One region of the Heyndrickxia sp. FW510-T9 genome, then DNA from elsewhere that is predicted to be linked to it. Evidence: riboswitches for the same ligand, from Rfam matches in the RefSeq annotation. Region 1 holds a riboswitch; each other region holds the start of a gene.
What was found. Region 1 has a riboswitch for thiamine pyrophosphate ahead of thiM (hydroxyethylthiazole kinase). Riboswitches for the same ligand answer to the same signal wherever they lie in the genome.

Region 1 (5,318 bases):
ATCTTGAAAGGTGCACAAGCTACTTCGGTAGTGAAGATTAAAGATCAATACTCTATTGAGATCCCAAATCACGGAAAAATCGAAGCTGATTATGTGGTACTATGTACTCCGCATTCAGTAGCGCAGTCCCTTTTAAAAAATGAGGAGTTAAATCCTATTTTTAATGAGCTAATAAGTTCTTCCCTTATAAGTGTTTATGTAGGATTTGATATTCCCGATGAAAAGCTCCCTGCTGACGGGACAGGTTTTATCGTGCCGGAAAACAGTGATTTAACGTGCAATGCATGCACATGGACAAGCAGGAAGTGGGAACACACTTCTAAGAATCACCATCTTTTGTTAAGACTATTTTATAAAAATACGAATCCAGAAGTGTTTGAGCACTTAAGCAGTCTCAGCGAAGAAGATTTAGTTCAAGTGGCATTACAAGACGTGGAAAAAAGCCTTGGGATTACAGGAAAACCAATTAGTGTCGAGGTTACCAAATGGCAGGATAAAATGCCGAAATACCATATAACCCATCGAAATACCATTGAAGCTTTAAATGATACGTTAGCGACTGAATACCCTAATGTGATTCTTGCAGGCTGCTCCTATTATGGTGTTGGACTTGCTGACTGTATTGTAAATGGGAAAAATACTGCCAAAAAAATTATAGAAGCGGAGTAGGTCTCCGCTTTTTTCTGTGTGAAAAATTAATTGTTAGTCGATCTACTTGAAGATGCTTACAAATTCTGAATAACTTTGCAGTGAATGTATATTTGCCAATATTCACAGAGCAGTGTCACATAATTTGGTATTAAATTTCAACTCACAACATGTGCTATTTCCTCTAAAATTTCTGCTGAATACTCCACAACATTCCCATTTTCATAAACAAATCTATGATTATATGTATTTGATTCCTCTAGCATTTGCGGCAAAAAATACTTCAAATTTGCTATTCCTTGATTATCAGGGTTAAGAATCCATGAAACTTCCTTCCACTCTAAGATCCCTTCATCCGTAGAAATCGGTGTGCGGTATTCAAACGTTTCTGGGATTTCCGCCAAGAATGCATGCATTCCTCCGAATCTCACGCCATCCACATTCCAAGTAACGACCCCTTTGTATTCCACATCATTCAATTGAACACCTGTTTCTTCCATTATTTCTCTTAGTACACTTTCTTTCGGTTCTTCCCCTTTTTCAATCTTTCCGCCGACACCGTTCCATACCCCCATCCACGGTGATTTCACACGGTTGAGCATAAGAATGTGCTCTCCTTTTTTAATAAAGCAAATAGTATATTTGTACTCCATGGGTATCTCCTCCATTCATAAACTATTTTTTCTTCATTATAGCAAAAACGAGAGCAGGGATACCCGCTCTCTTGTTCCGTGCTATTTAACTTGTTGCCACAAGCTTTGCGCCGCTTGCGTAATGTCGGAAGCCTGACTGATTGCGGTGATGACAGATACCCCATCCGCACCAGCCATTATAACCGAATTCGCATTTTCCACTGTAATACCGCCGATTCCTACCATAGGAATCGTAATACCCTTCTTTCGGAAGTGTTGAATATGCCCTGTTCCTTGAACTGCTTTCGCATCTTCCTTTGTTTTAGTAGGAAAAATCGGTCCTACTCCAAAATAATCTGCACCTGCCTCTAGCGCCAACACTGCTTCTTCCATCGTATGAACGGATACACCTAGAATCATATCCCCAATCTTGTTGCGAACGTTCTCTACAGGTTCATCTTCTTGGCCAATATGTACCCCGTCCGCCTGTAAGGAAATCGCTAAATCAATATCATCATTCACAATGAATGGGATCTCATGTTCTTTGCAAATTGCTTGAAGTTCTTTTGCAAGCATAAATTTTTCGTCACCTGTTAAAGCATCGTGACCTTTTTCGCGAAATTGAAATAAGGTAATCCCTCCAGCAATGGCTTCCTTAAGTACACTTACAGGACTTTTATTGCAATTGGGACTGCCCATAATAAAATATAGTTTTAATATATCTCTTAACCTATCTGTATTGATTCTTGTCATTTAATCAAACTACTCCTTTTTTTATACGCCCAATGATTCGTTGGGCCGTGTCCGTTCCCTAGTGGGAAATTTTCTTCAATTGCAGCTTGGATAAAATCCTTTGCTGTTGCAACCGCCTCATACACCTTTTTGCCTTTAGCAAGTTCCGCAGTAATAACTGCCGAAAACGTACAACCCGTTCCATGAGTATTTTCCGTATTAATTCTTTTTGATTTTAAATAAGTAAATTCACTACCATCGTAAAAAAGATCTACTGTCTCTAATGGATCCGTGTCATGTCCGCCTTTAATGACAACATTTTTTACGCCTAATTCTATGAATCTTTTTGCCGCTTCTTCTTTATCTTTTGTTGTTTTAATTTCCATGCCGATGATGACTTCCGCTTCTGGAATATTCGGAGTGATAATCAATGAAAGCGGGATAAGCATTTGTTTTAAAGCCGATACTGCTTCCTGTTGCAATAATGAGGCTCCTCCTTTTGCAATCATCACAGGGTCAACGACAATATTTCTCCAATTGTTTATGGCAATTTGCTCAGAAACTGCTCGGATTATTTCGGCATTAAACAACATTCCTGTTTTCAATGCATCTACTCCGATATCAGCGGCTACCGATTTAATTTGCTCCACTACTGCTTCGGTAGATATAGGAAATACCGCTTGAACATCTAATGTATTTTGAGCCGTCAAAGCTGTAATTGCCGACATCCCATATACACCAAGCTCTTGAAAGGTTTTTATATCGGCCTGTATGCCTGCCCCTCCGCCACTATCTGAACCTGCTATTGTTAATGCTTTTCTCATCTATTGCACCTTCCCTTATCTTTTTTCCACTGAAGTCTTTTCGATAATGTCTTGTTCGGAAACAAGTGAAAGTTGGTTAAGAAATTCGATTTGAAAACTGCCGGGACCTTTTTCAGTTGTTTTGTCTGCTGCCAATTCAGCAGCAATTCCATAAGTTGATACTGCAGATACCGCTGCAATGATTAAGTCCTTTTCGATTGCAGCAAATGCACCAATGACAGATGTTAGTAAACAGCCTGTTCCTGTCACTTTCGTTAAAATAAAATTTCCGTTTCGAATAATATATGTAGACTGGCCATCCGTGACGATATCTTCTTTTCCAGTTACAGTGATTAATGTTTGCAGTTTCCTAGCAGCAGAAATGGCAAGATCAATGCGGTTTCCATGAATTTCCCCCGCATCTACTCCTTTCACAACTGCCTCTACTCCTGAAATATTTGCTATTTCAGCGGCATTCCCTCTTATAATAGATATTTTCACTTCACCAATGATGCGTTTTGCCATCTCGGTTCGATACGGTGTTGCACCCGCTCCAACCGGATCAAAAATTACTGGAACTCCATTGGCATTAGCAGATTTCCCTGCAATAATCATCGACTCCACCGCCGCTGAATTTAATGTTCCCATATTCAAAACTAGCGCACCGGCTATTTTTGCCATGTCCGCCACCTCTTCAGGTGCATAGGCCATCACAGGAGATGCACCTAATGCCAAAAGTCCATTGGCTGTAAAATTTGTCACTACCACATTCGTAATATTATGAACAAGCGGATTTTCCTTTCTTACCGTCTGTAAAGCGTTACTTATTATCATTTTATCCATTGTTGCTCCTCCTTTTAGTTAAATGCAAAAAAGCCAGATCCATATATGGACCCGGCATCATTAGTAAGAGTAAAAGAATCAAAACTCCACTACTTTCCTCCGCTGGTATAACCCAGATCAGGTCCAAAGGGTTAAAAAACTTACTGTTTTTCTCTCAGCCCAAACACAGGGCACCCCTAGTAGTCATCTTATATATTCTTTTTTATCATCATAGTCCCCAAACATAAATATGTAAAGAAATTTTATTGGTGCCTGATACCAAAAGAAGGAATATTGTGGTATGTTGTCAAAAATTAATAGTATATATACGATTATGTGGAAAGTGGTTGATGCTATGAGTACCGAATTGGAACAAATTGGGCAAAAAATTATGGATAATTGTATATTATTAGCGAATAAGTTGCAGGACAAACAAAGAGATGATGAGAAAATTGCTATGCTTAAACATCTCTCAAATATCCAAGATAGCTTCTTTCACTGTCTAGGCTATTCTTTGTATCATGATGAAAATTCCTCATTTACAAAACTAAATGAGTGGGTTGATTTACACCTAGAACAGACTCATTTATTCTATAAACAATTACGAAAACAATCCCTTTTTCCAAGTCATTATTATAAGTCGGTAATTATGGATTTTTTAGAAGAGGAGCTAGAATCGAGTAACATTTCTCCACATGTTCTAATTCAAGTTATCAAAAAAATAGATATGCTTATTCAATATACTTCCAATACTTTTTCCAATCGAATGAAGCCATATATAATAAAAGAACTGCGTAAATATGCTTCATCTCTTGCAGAAGAAAATTTAACTCTCCGTGAACTAAATGAAGTAAAAAATGCATTAAAAGAGGCTACAATTCTTGTCATTACCGATAATAAAGATAACATAAAATATGCTAATAAAAAGTTTTGTCAAATTACTGGATACAATGAGAAAGAAGTGATTGGTCAAAATCATCATAACCTATTAAATTCCGGTTTCCATCCAAATGACTTTTATAAAACAATTCGGGATCATATTAAACAAGGCATCATATGGAAAGGAGAAATCCGAAATAAAGCAAAGGATGGCAGCTTTTATTGGGTGGATTGTACGATTGTTCCTTTTAAGGACCGTAACGGGAAAACCTTTCAACAAATTGCTATTCAACATGATATAACGGAGCAAAAAAGTACCGAGGAAATGCTACAAAAGACGGAAAAATTATCACTGGTAGGCGAATTGGCGGCTGGCATAGCTCATGAAATTCGTAATCCACTGACCACTATTCGAGGTTTTGTACAAATTCTTGATCGTTTCTCAGAAGAAAAGAAATTTCTTTATTCTAAAACTATTCTGGAGGAAATCGATCGGATTAATTTCATCGTTAGCGATTTTATGGTATTCGCAAAACCACATACTGTTCAATTTAAAGAATGCAATCTTAGTGAAACAATAGAAACCGTCGTTCATTTACTAACTGCTGAAATGGCTATGAAAAACGTAGAAATTATGAAGTCATTTCAGCAAAAAGAAATTTTTGTATACGGTGAGCGCAATCAATTAACACAAGTATTTTTAAATTTTCTCAAAAACGCTATTGATGCATTACCAAATGGGGGTAAAATTAATATTACAAGTTCAATATGCGCAGAAGACGTAATGATTTCTATCCAAGAT
Region 2 (5,318 bases), on a different contig from region 1:
AAAGACCCCAAACATAGTTTGGAGTCTTTTGATGATTAATGTCCTCTAATTTCGTTCCATTTCTTTTTGAACTGATCTGTTAGGTCCTTCCACTTACTTTTATGTTCGTCTATCTTTTCTTTGAGTTTTTTTGCGCTTTCTTTTAATTTTTTATCAAATTCCTCAGCCTTTTCAATGATAGATTGGCTATCCTTTTTACCAGCAAGATTGGCATTTATGGACTGTACGTCAAACTGACCAGGTTCCGTGTATTTCAATGTGTTTTGCATGACAGCTTGGAAAACTGGCACAACCCCTTGAGAGCTTAGTCCATATAAATAATGCTGTGAATCTGTTTTATCATATCCAATCCATACAGCACTAACAAGATTTGGGGTATATCCTACAAACCACTGATCTGTTGTACCATTTGAGCTATAGGTGGATTGTGTGGATCCAGTTTTTCCGGCAATGGTATAACCAGGAACGTTTACACCTTTCCCGGTTCCTGTTTCCACAACATTTAGTAACATCGAAGTCATTTCATCTGAGACCTTTTTACTTGTAACGTTTGTTTCCTTCGGTTTTCTTTCGGCAATTATATTGCCAGTAGGTCCCACAATCTTTGTAATAAGATGGGCATCATAGCGTTTTCCGCCATTAGCAAAAACCGAAAATGCATCAGCCATTTGCATTGGTGATACACCTTTATTCATCCCACCAAGAGCCAACCCTAAATTTCTATCTTCGTTTGTTAATGGAATCCCAAAACGTTTGGCGGCATCCATTCCTTTATTTATCCCTATTTCATTTAAGAGCCATACCGCTGGTAAATTGATAGAATTTTCAACCGCTTTATACATAGGAACTTCTCCGAGATACTGCCCATTATAATTTTTTGGAGCATAATCTCCGAAGGTCATTTTCTCGTCCTTCAAAGAGGAATTTGGTGTATACCCTTCTTCTAATGCTGGGGTATACACCACTAAAGGCTTGATGGTAGACCCTGGTTGTCTTTGCAGCTGAGTTGCACGGTTAAAGCCACGGAATACTTTCTGGCCTCTCCCCCCTACAAGGGCTCTTACTCCACCCGATTTCGGATCCAGTAAAATCCCTCCGCTTTGTACTAAATCTCCGCCTCGTCCCGCTGGAAATAACGAATCATTTTGGTATACATGCTCAAGTCCGGATTGAATGTTTTGATCCATTTCCGTATATATGCGATATCCTCGTGTTAAAATATCATCTTGTGTCAACCCGTAAAGATTGGTTGCTTCATTTAATACTGCATCAACATAATAAGGATATTTGCCTTTTAAAGGATCTCCTCCTCTATCTTTTAAAACTAATTTCTCGTCAACTGCCTGTTTGTATTGCTCATTAGTAATGTAACCATATTGTTTCATAGCTCCCAAAACAACATTTCTACGTTGTATTGCACGGTCCATATGATGGTATGGATCCAATGCAGATGGTGCATTGATGATTCCGGCTAATGTAGCAGCCTCACTCAAATCAACATTTTGTACATCTTTTCCAAAATACGTTTTAGCTGCATTTTGAACACCATAAGCGCTATGCCCGAAATAAATTTGGTTTAAATACATTTCCAATATTTCATCTTTGGAATAATACTTTTCAATTTTAATCGCTAAAAATAGCTCTTCAATTTTACGTCTATATGTTCTTTGAGGTGAAAGAAGTGCATTCTTCGTTAACTGTTGGGTAATCGTACTTCCGCCAGCAGTAACACCACCAGCCGCAATGTTTTTAAAAAAGGCGCTTGTCATACCTCGAAGATCGAACCCACCGTGATCATAGAATCGATGGTCCTCAATAGAAACAACGGCATTTTTCAAATTATCCGGCATTTGTTTTATAGCGACCCCTTCTGTTCGATTAGCTGAAATTTTACTAGCAAGATCACCATCTTTATCATAAATACCCGTAGATTGTGATAGTCCTTTTTTCAATAAGCCCACATTAACCGTACTCGCAAAATAAGTAAAGAAACCTAAAAAACCTAACACAAAAAGTGATAGGGCCAAAAGCATTATTTGATTCATGTGTGCTTTTTTCCATAACCGTTTTACAGCTGACCAAAATTGCTGTAACCGTTCCATGTTGTTCCCTGCTTTCTTTATTTCATTTGGAATATAAATCTCCATACCAATATTTTCAAATATGATATAACTCTTGTTCTATGCTAAAGGATATTATGGAACTAAAAAAAAATCAACGAAAAATTTAAAAGAGGAAGCGCATTGCCCATCGGCGTACGGATTTCGTAGTCTTCGACTGAGATAAAGGAAACATAAAGAGGTAGTTCACGAGCTATTGAAATTGGCACTTCAAATTTCACCGAGTGAAATTAGTATTACCAATTTCACCTGATGTTGACTTATCGTAGGGAGGAGACGGAGAAATACGCTAGCTGATAGGGGTTGGAGCTAGATCCCAATCTATTTGTAAATAGTTTTATTTTAAAAAATAGAAGGAAAGGGATACCCTTTCCTTCTATTTTTTAATTCCTCTTAAAATAAGTCTTGGTGATATTATAAGAATAAAAATAACTAATATAACACTTAGAATAAAGCTTGGGAGCAAATAACCTCCATTATAAAGGAAGGAATAAATTCCTACTGGCTGTCCTTTTGGTGCATAGTTCCCGAAAAAGACAATACCCGTATAAAAATGAACGGCAAATCTAAGCAAGCTTCCAATAAATATCCCAATAACAGAAAATGTAATCCACTTTACTTTGTTAGAATCGATTAATCCATTACGGACTTGGCTTGCAAATATACCCGCAAAACCAATTACTGTAAACGCAACAAAATAATCTAAGATACCTTGAGTTACGGTATAAATTTTCGGGAATCCCGCTACGAATTGTAGTAGACCTAAAAGAAATCCGGTCAATAATCCGCCCTTTACTCCCCATCTAAAAGCCATAATAAAAACTGGAATCATCGCTAATGTGATAGATCCACCTTCTGGCCAAATTGCTTGACAAATTAAACCTGAAACAAGGTCTAACAAATAGGCAAGTGCACCTAGTACTGCAACTTCTACAAGAAATAACGTCTTTCTATTCACTTTTTTCCTCCCCATTTCCCTATATAATAAATTTTCAACTGAATTTCCCTAAATAGGGACTGGGAAAGATAAACCTCTGTATTGTTTTTGATAAAGGCTGTTTTCGTAAAGTTTGTTGTTTTTGAAAATAAACAATGGACCGTTCCTTTCCACGTTTATAATATTATTAAAAGCAACAATTCTTTAAAAAAGAGCCTTCATAAAAAAAAGCAATACAGGACGGTTTTTAGGAAAGTCCTTGTATTGCTTCATTCCATCAAACCACAGTCCCTGCGCTAGCATTATCTAACAGGTTCATAGGGTCAGAACTCATTCGTTCACTCTCAGCCATTATTGGCTCCCCTTGTGGGAATATTCATATTGTCATAATGACTATACTACGAAATTATTTTTTTGACAATACATTCAATTTACTACTTAACTAATAGGTTTAATAAAAAGTTTGGAAAGTTTTTGATAATTTTGATATATTTAAATTAAATTTTCTTTTTTAAAACTAATGCATTGGAGGTGACAAAAATGATTCCGTTAAAGGATGTTATTTCTGATTTTCTAGAAGGACGTCGAGATGTACTATTATCCATATGGAATAATGAAAACCGCATAAATGAGAATGATCCATTTAAGGAAGCTATGCCTCTCAATGGAAGAACTATGTATGATATCGTAGTACAATCGATCACAAAAAGTAAGAGTCAAATTGATGATCTTTTGCAGCCATTGGCTAAAAAGCTTGCAGAGGAAAGAAGAATCGCAAATATTAATATTGGTGAATTTGTGTTCAATGTAAATATTGGCAGAGCGATTATTTTCAAAGATTTATACTGCCAATATCCACTTTGGAACGAGCTGCTTCCTGCCATTGACCAAATAAATTATACATTCGATCAATTACTATATTATACGGTATCCTATTATTCCGAAATGCAAGATACGATTATTAGGGAAAAAAGCCAGTACATCAATACCACTCATCAAGATCGACTAACACTTCTTGGACAAATGACGTCTAGTTTTGTTCATGAATTTCGCAACCCACTAACATCTATTCACGGATTTGTTCAATTATTAAAAGCAGACTATCCAAGACTTCCTTATTTGGACATCATATATAACGAACTGGAACAATTAAAGTTTAGTATCTCCCAATTTCTAATGCTTTCCAAAAAGGAAATTATCGAAAATGAAAAAACAACAGTTCAGCTCAATGATTTAATAGAACAAGTAGTATCATTTTTATATCCTCGAATATTAGAAGTAAATGTAGATGTGCAAAAAGTATACAAAAAAAATTACAGTATCCAAGGCTATCATGATGAAATCAAACAAGTTCTTATCAACATTATTTTTAATGCGATAGATGTCCTACTTAATATTAATCACCCAATCATTCAAATACGATTGGATGAACAAGATCAATTTATAACTTTAGAAATCGCCAATAATGGACCTAAAATCCCCGAAAGCTTAATAGAGCATATTTTTGAACCATTTGTATCCCAGAAGAAAACAGGGACTGGCTTAGGATTATATGTTTGCAAAAATACTATAGAGAAGCATGGTGGTTTGTTAACATGCGACTCGACAGATGATTGGACTGTATTTAAGATACTTCTTCCATATACATAAAAAATGATATTGTACAATATCTATACATATGGCTGTTTTCTTATGAATTTTTGGTTTTCGCAAATCGTTATAAATACTAATCTAGAGTATCTTCGGGGCATCTTTTTTTTATAGTTCATTCATTTTAACCTAGATACGATTGTTATCTAGAGCTTAAGTATACAAGAGCAATAAAGTATAAGAAAAGAACCTTACATATAAAAATATACCAATGAAGCCCTCCCATTTTTTTGGGCGAGCTCCATTGCGTTTATTTATTACCAGAAGAGAAAAGGTAAAAAGGCTAAAGCACCTATAGCACCTAATGCTATTCCTGCACCGAAGCCCCAGCCCCAGCCTCCCCAATAAGGATATCCATAACCATATCCACCGTAATTTGGATAAGCATATCCTCCATATCCTGCACCTGGAAAAGGTCTAAGATAAACCATTCGATTATCTACGCGATGAATAATCCCTCGGTGAATTCTCCCATCTCTTGTTCGAATTTCTACGGGTCTACCAATTCCGCCTTGACACATATGATAGTAACTCACTCATTGTCACCTCCAATAAATTCCTACACTTTTAGTGTATGGATATTTATATATTTTGAGATGGACAATCGTATA
Region 3 (5,318 bases), on a different contig from region 1:
GATACCAATCCAACATAATGCTAATTTTTTGTAAACCGTCTTTTGTATTTGCTCCATGACCTTGTGTGCATCCTCCAAGCAAAACAAGGGCACATATTATCAGTAATTTTAAACATATTTTCATTAATATCACCTATTTCCTATTCCAAGATAATATTTTTCGCTCTATTAAACTCATAATGATAAACAGTACCATTCCAAGTATGGAAAGAATGGTTACCGCTGCAAAAACCCCTTCTGCATTTAAATTCCCGGACATTCTTCGGCTGTAATATCCTAATCCTTCACTTGCACCAAGCCATTCTCCAATCGTCGCACCAACAACCGCAAAAACAACTGCCAGCTTCATACCGGAAAATAAATAAGGCAAAGCGAATGGAACTTCGATCTTCACAAATCGCTGCCATCTAGTTGCACCCATTGTTTGTAGTAAATCGCTGTATTCCCTGTTCACTTGCTTTAACCCATCATAAAAATTTAATACGATTGGAAAAAAACAAATTAAAATAGTTACCGCCACCTTGCTCCAAAGGCTATAGCCAAACCAAAGAATAAAAATTGGAGAAAGAGCGATAATAGGAATCGTTTGTGAGATAAGGACAATCGGATACATTACTTTCTCAATTGGCTTTGAAAAATACATGGTCACGGCTATTCCAATACCTCCAATAAGTGCAAGAAAAAAACCTATTAAAACTTCTCTTAGTGTTGCTCCTAAATGAACGACAAATAATTCATGTGGGTAATGTATCATCATTTGCACAATCGATATAGGTGTTGGAATGATAAACGAGGGGATTCTACCTGAATGTACGAGATACTGCCAAATCAACAAACAAAGAATGGAAACGATGATAAATAAACCGTATTGTTGTCTAAAACGTTTAAACCAGTCCATCTGTAATCCTTCTCTCTAGTTCTTGACGATATTCAACCATTTCTGTTGTATAAATCATCTCTGCTTCTCTCGGTCTAGGTAAATCTACTTTGAATTCCTCCACTCCTTGTTGTGGATGAAGAATAAGAATTCTATCACTTAAAAGAATCGCTTCTTCTAAGTCGTGTGTAATAAAAAGAATCGTTTTGTCGAGTTCTTGCCAAATAGAAAGCAGCCATTTTTGCATATCCCGCTTTGTAAAAGCATCCAGCGCTCCGAATGGTTCGTCTAATAACAGTACTTCTGACCCTGTCAAAATGGTACGCAAAAAAGCGATACGTTGCTTCATTCCGCCAGAAAGCTGTTTAGGTAACGCATTTTCCCATTCTGTAAGTCCCGTTTTCTGAAGCCAGTCTCTTACTTCTTCCTTTGTATAAGAATTTCCCTTTCGAATTTCTGAACACAGCATTAAATTTTCTAATACAGTCCTCCACGGAAGAAGTAAATCTTGCTGTGGCATATATCCGGAGCTTCCAGGAGTCGGAATCACTCCATTTATCAAAATTTGTCCCATCTCCGGTTGAAGCAGGCCGGCGATTAGTTTTAAGATAGTGCTTTTGCCTGAACCGCTTTTTCCTATTAAACTAACAAACTCTCCTTTTGATACCGTTAAAGAAAAATTGCTAATGATTGGATTATGTTCATAGGTAAAAGAAACCTTATCCAATTGAAGTGTCATTTTACTGTTTCCCTTCTTGAAAAGCTCTTTTTTCCATCTACCTAGAATGAATATGTATAAGAAAGGATTCTTCTATAACGGCCAATCTTGACCGTTATAAAGCATCTCCCAAAATAAATATTCATATTTTGATGTAGTTTGAAAATGATTTTCCAGTACAGCTAGTTCCTCCTCTGATTTCCCTAAAGTTATTTCGTCTAATAACTCGATTAACCAAAGGGCAATGGAACCGAATTGATCGGAGGAATATGTTTCAATCCAAGTTTTATACGGATTATGTTCCAACCCAGATCCATATTGTTTTTTTAGATGCTTTCCTATTTCCCAATAATCCCACGCACAAGGCAGCAAACATGAAATTAACTCCGCAAGCGTTCCATTTTGGGCAACACTAGACATATAACTCGTATACGCTAAATTGTTTGGAGTCGGTTTTGTTTGCTCCAGTTCTTCCACTGTAACGCCAAACTGACTAGCATATTCCCGATGTACATTCATTTCAAAATGTAGAATGTTATGTAATAGGTGAGAGAACTTTGTCATTGATACAAGATCATTTGCTTTTTGAACACCAATGGCATAGAGCTTTGCATATTGGATCAAATATACATAATCTTGTTTCATATATTCTTTAAACAATTCTTTTGAAAGTGTCCCACTCCCTATTCCTTGTACAAACGGATGCTGGTGATTTTGATTCCAGATTGGTTGAACATTATGAAATAACCTTTCGGAAAAAGTCATTTTTCATCGCTCCTTCCTGTGAATTAAAGCTCACGATTGAAAATGCTATATTTGCGAATAAATCCTTGAAGTGCTTGATTCTTCAGCAACACCTTTAAAACAATTATTCCAATAACCGCACCTCCAAAAGAACTAACGATAAATGCCGGGATAAATCCAAAAACAGCTACCTTTTGACCAAGGATAAGTGTGGCTAGCGGATAGCAACAAATAGCACCAATAATACCAGTCCCTACTACTTCACCAGCAAATGCCCACAAAAGCTTTTTCGTTTTCATGAACAAAATTCCGGATAAGAAGGCACCAATCATACTTCCTGGAAAAGCGAAAATCGAACCTGTCCCCGCCATGTTCCGAATTAGGGATACAATAAATGCCTGTGCAACAGAATACATCGGTCCTAAGAGAACTGCCGTTAAAACATTTGCCATGTGCTGAATAGGAAATATCTTTGCAAAACCAACTGGAATATACACCATATTGCTAGTTAATGTGGTGATGGCAATGATCACACAAGTTAATGTCATTTTTTTTACCTTACTCATAATAAAGAACTCCTCCATTTTGCTTATTAAAATTTAAAAACATTTTTAACGTCTTATGCGTACACGTTCACATGTATTCATAAGGCTATAAATCAACAATAATCACTAATATGGGAAAAAAAACCGCTTTCTAATAAGAAAGCGGTTTTAATCTAAGTTGTATAAACCAACATCAATCGACCGCTTCCCTACGCCAGTACTATCTGGATCAGGTCCAAAGGGTTTCAATCCAACGATTTCTCTCAGCCACTCGGCTCCCCTAGCAAATATTAATATTTAATTGGAATGCGCAAAAAACCCGCCCTTTTTCACGCAAGGACGGGTTGCATTTACAATGATAAAAAGAATGTTATCGTTATAAAATCATGCACTTCCTTACGCCAGCACTAACTGGATCAAGTTCAAAGGGTCCAGATCATATCCGTCTCAGTCTATTCAGACTCCCCTAGTGATCAAATATTCATTTATATACATATAGTAGCACATATTTTAGAAAAGAAAAGAACAAATTTTATTATATTAGTAAAATAACCATGGGTGATAAGGTGATCATCAATCTTTTAGATCTTTCTTTCATAAATTTAGTTGAAATTTGAGTAGTTTGTTTCCGTAATTCTACTTCTTTCATGATAACACTCCTTTCATATTTTTTATATTCATTCAAATTTGTTGGTTTAATGCAACTTATTAGTTTATAATATCCAAAATCCAACATATTGTTCACGAAATTTGCAATATTATTTCCTCAATTATTTGCATTGTACCAACTTCATTTTGCAAAGGTTAAGCACCATAAGAAAACTAGCTAAGTTCATTGCTCTATTCATTACTATAAAAACAAAAAAAGCCAGTTTCGCTTAGAAACTAGCTTGGTTCATTATGTAAGGAGCCGCCTTTGCCGTAATTTAATGATAAGAAAGTTTTAAACCACCACTCCTCAAAGTGGGTGTTCTCAGAAACGTTTCTGCGTGTCCTCCATGTCGTATAGACAAAGGCCTGTCATTCCCGTTCCGATATTAAACTCCCTGTTACAGCTCAAAGGTTAAAACTTTATTATGATTACGTACAACGCAGCTTGTGTTATTATATTACTCCCCTTTTGATAAAAAATCAAATGAAAGGTTTTCCACTCAATTTTTAATAATGAATCGGAAGTCTTTGAACTTGCTGAAACCCTTGTGTCTTTTTAAGGATATAAAGTTTGTACGTAGATTTCCGCTCTAGGCACTTGCTTCTGCGGGAAGGGATGGAGCTCCTCGACGTTACCGCCTGTGGGGTCTCCCACTTCCCTCTTTTTCCTGCAGGACCTCAGATTGTTAAAGTTAAATTACGCTAAAAAAGCAAAAACTTTACGAAGACAGCCAAATAAAAAATGAGCTTGAGATAATCTAGCTCATTTTGATATCCGATTAATTTTTCGTAACGTTGAATTTTATATATTGCTGTATTTATCAACCGTAATTATAAAGCAGTCATGTTAGCGAAGTCCCTTTTAAATTCACAATAACTATCCTAAAGACAATTATTTTTGTAAGAATTAAATTTAAGAAAATAATGCGTTTATTCACGAAAATGAACGAGGAAAGTGTCACGATTCGGGGATTTATGTCTCTTCGTTTACTTAATTGGATAGTAATTTTCCTCTTAATCTTGACATTTCCTTATCCATTAAGAAAGAAGTTTTAGCAAGCTCTATGAGCTGATTTTTAGCTTCTTCAGGTATAGTCTCGCCTTGATATTTATAGTTTAGTTTATGTTCCGTGGATGCCCAAAAATCCATAGCGGATGTACGAATTTGTAATTCTGCAGGAACCCATAATATTTCTTTGGACAGGATGACTTGAGTTTCTACAATCAGGTGCAGACTTTTATATCCACTCATTTTTGGGTCCTGAATATAATCCTTTACGCGTATCACTCGAATGTCTTCACGTTGCTCAATATGCTCCTTTAGCATATACACGTCTTCAATAAAACTTGTTACAATTCTAACACCCGCAATATCTCTTATTTCATTCCTTACCGCTTCTTGTGTTAAGTGAATTTCTTTTTTTTGAATTTTCTCCACCAAAGATTTTATTGTTTTCATACGTGTTTTCATATGTTCAATAGGGGAATAGCCATGTTGTGTTTTCCACTCTAAGTCAATAATCTTGAAATCACTTTCTAATTCGTGTAATACCATTTGGTATGGCAGAAAGAATCCTCTCCAATTGTCTATTACTTTTTGAATAACCTCGATCTTTATCTTTTCTTTCAGCATGTCCACAACCCTCCAGTTATTATTCTAATATCATAACACAGATGATTCGAAGTAAAAAAATGTTCGGATAGAAGATTTTTTACTTTTTCTTGTTATTTAGATCCTACGTCTGAAACCCCCAAACCATTGTATCTAAAGGCTCTTTTCGCA

Region 2: another riboswitch for thiamine pyrophosphate. It lies ahead of thiT (energy-coupled thiamine transporter ThiT); the one in region 1 lies ahead of thiM (hydroxyethylthiazole kinase).
Region 3: another riboswitch for thiamine pyrophosphate. It lies ahead of thiW (energy coupling factor transporter S component ThiW); the one in region 1 lies ahead of thiM (hydroxyethylthiazole kinase).

What each region holds. Positions count from the first base shown of each region.
Region 1 covers NZ_JBYSWK010000061.1:7,529-12,846, reverse strand. The annotation lists gene AC3WJF_RS20410 (protoporphyrinogen oxidase) at 1-669, shown strand, start outside; gene AC3WJF_RS20405 (NUDIX hydrolase) at 807-1,301, opposite strand; gene thiE (thiamine phosphate synthase) at 1,383-2,033, opposite strand; gene thiD (bifunctional hydroxymethylpyrimidine kinase/phosphomethylpyrimidine kinase) at 2,030-2,836, opposite strand; gene thiM (hydroxyethylthiazole kinase) at 2,852-3,658, opposite strand; TPP riboswitch at 3,736-3,846, opposite strand; gene AC3WJF_RS20385 (ATP-binding protein) at 3,939-5,318, shown strand, end outside.
Region 2 covers NZ_JBYSWK010000025.1:27,050-32,367, forward strand. The annotation lists gene AC3WJF_RS13660 (transglycosylase domain-containing protein) at 36-2,102, opposite strand; gene thiT (energy-coupled thiamine transporter ThiT) at 2,497-3,078, opposite strand; TPP riboswitch at 3,328-3,432, opposite strand; gene AC3WJF_RS13670 (histidine kinase N-terminal domain-containing protein) at 3,598-4,707, shown strand; gene AC3WJF_RS13675 (hypothetical protein) at 4,965-5,243, opposite strand.
Region 3 covers NZ_JBYSWK010000047.1:2,772-8,089, reverse strand. The annotation lists gene AC3WJF_RS18435 (ABC transporter substrate-binding protein) at 1-124, opposite strand, end outside; gene AC3WJF_RS18430 (ABC transporter permease) at 134-898, opposite strand; gene AC3WJF_RS18425 (ABC transporter ATP-binding protein) at 885-1,616, opposite strand; gene tenA (thiaminase II) at 1,689-2,360, opposite strand; gene thiW (energy coupling factor transporter S component ThiW) at 2,384-2,905, opposite strand; TPP riboswitch at 3,074-3,176, opposite strand; TPP riboswitch at 3,261-3,362, opposite strand; RNA gene ssrS (6S RNA) at 3,788-3,985, opposite strand; gene AC3WJF_RS18405 (GTP pyrophosphokinase) at 4,527-5,168, opposite strand.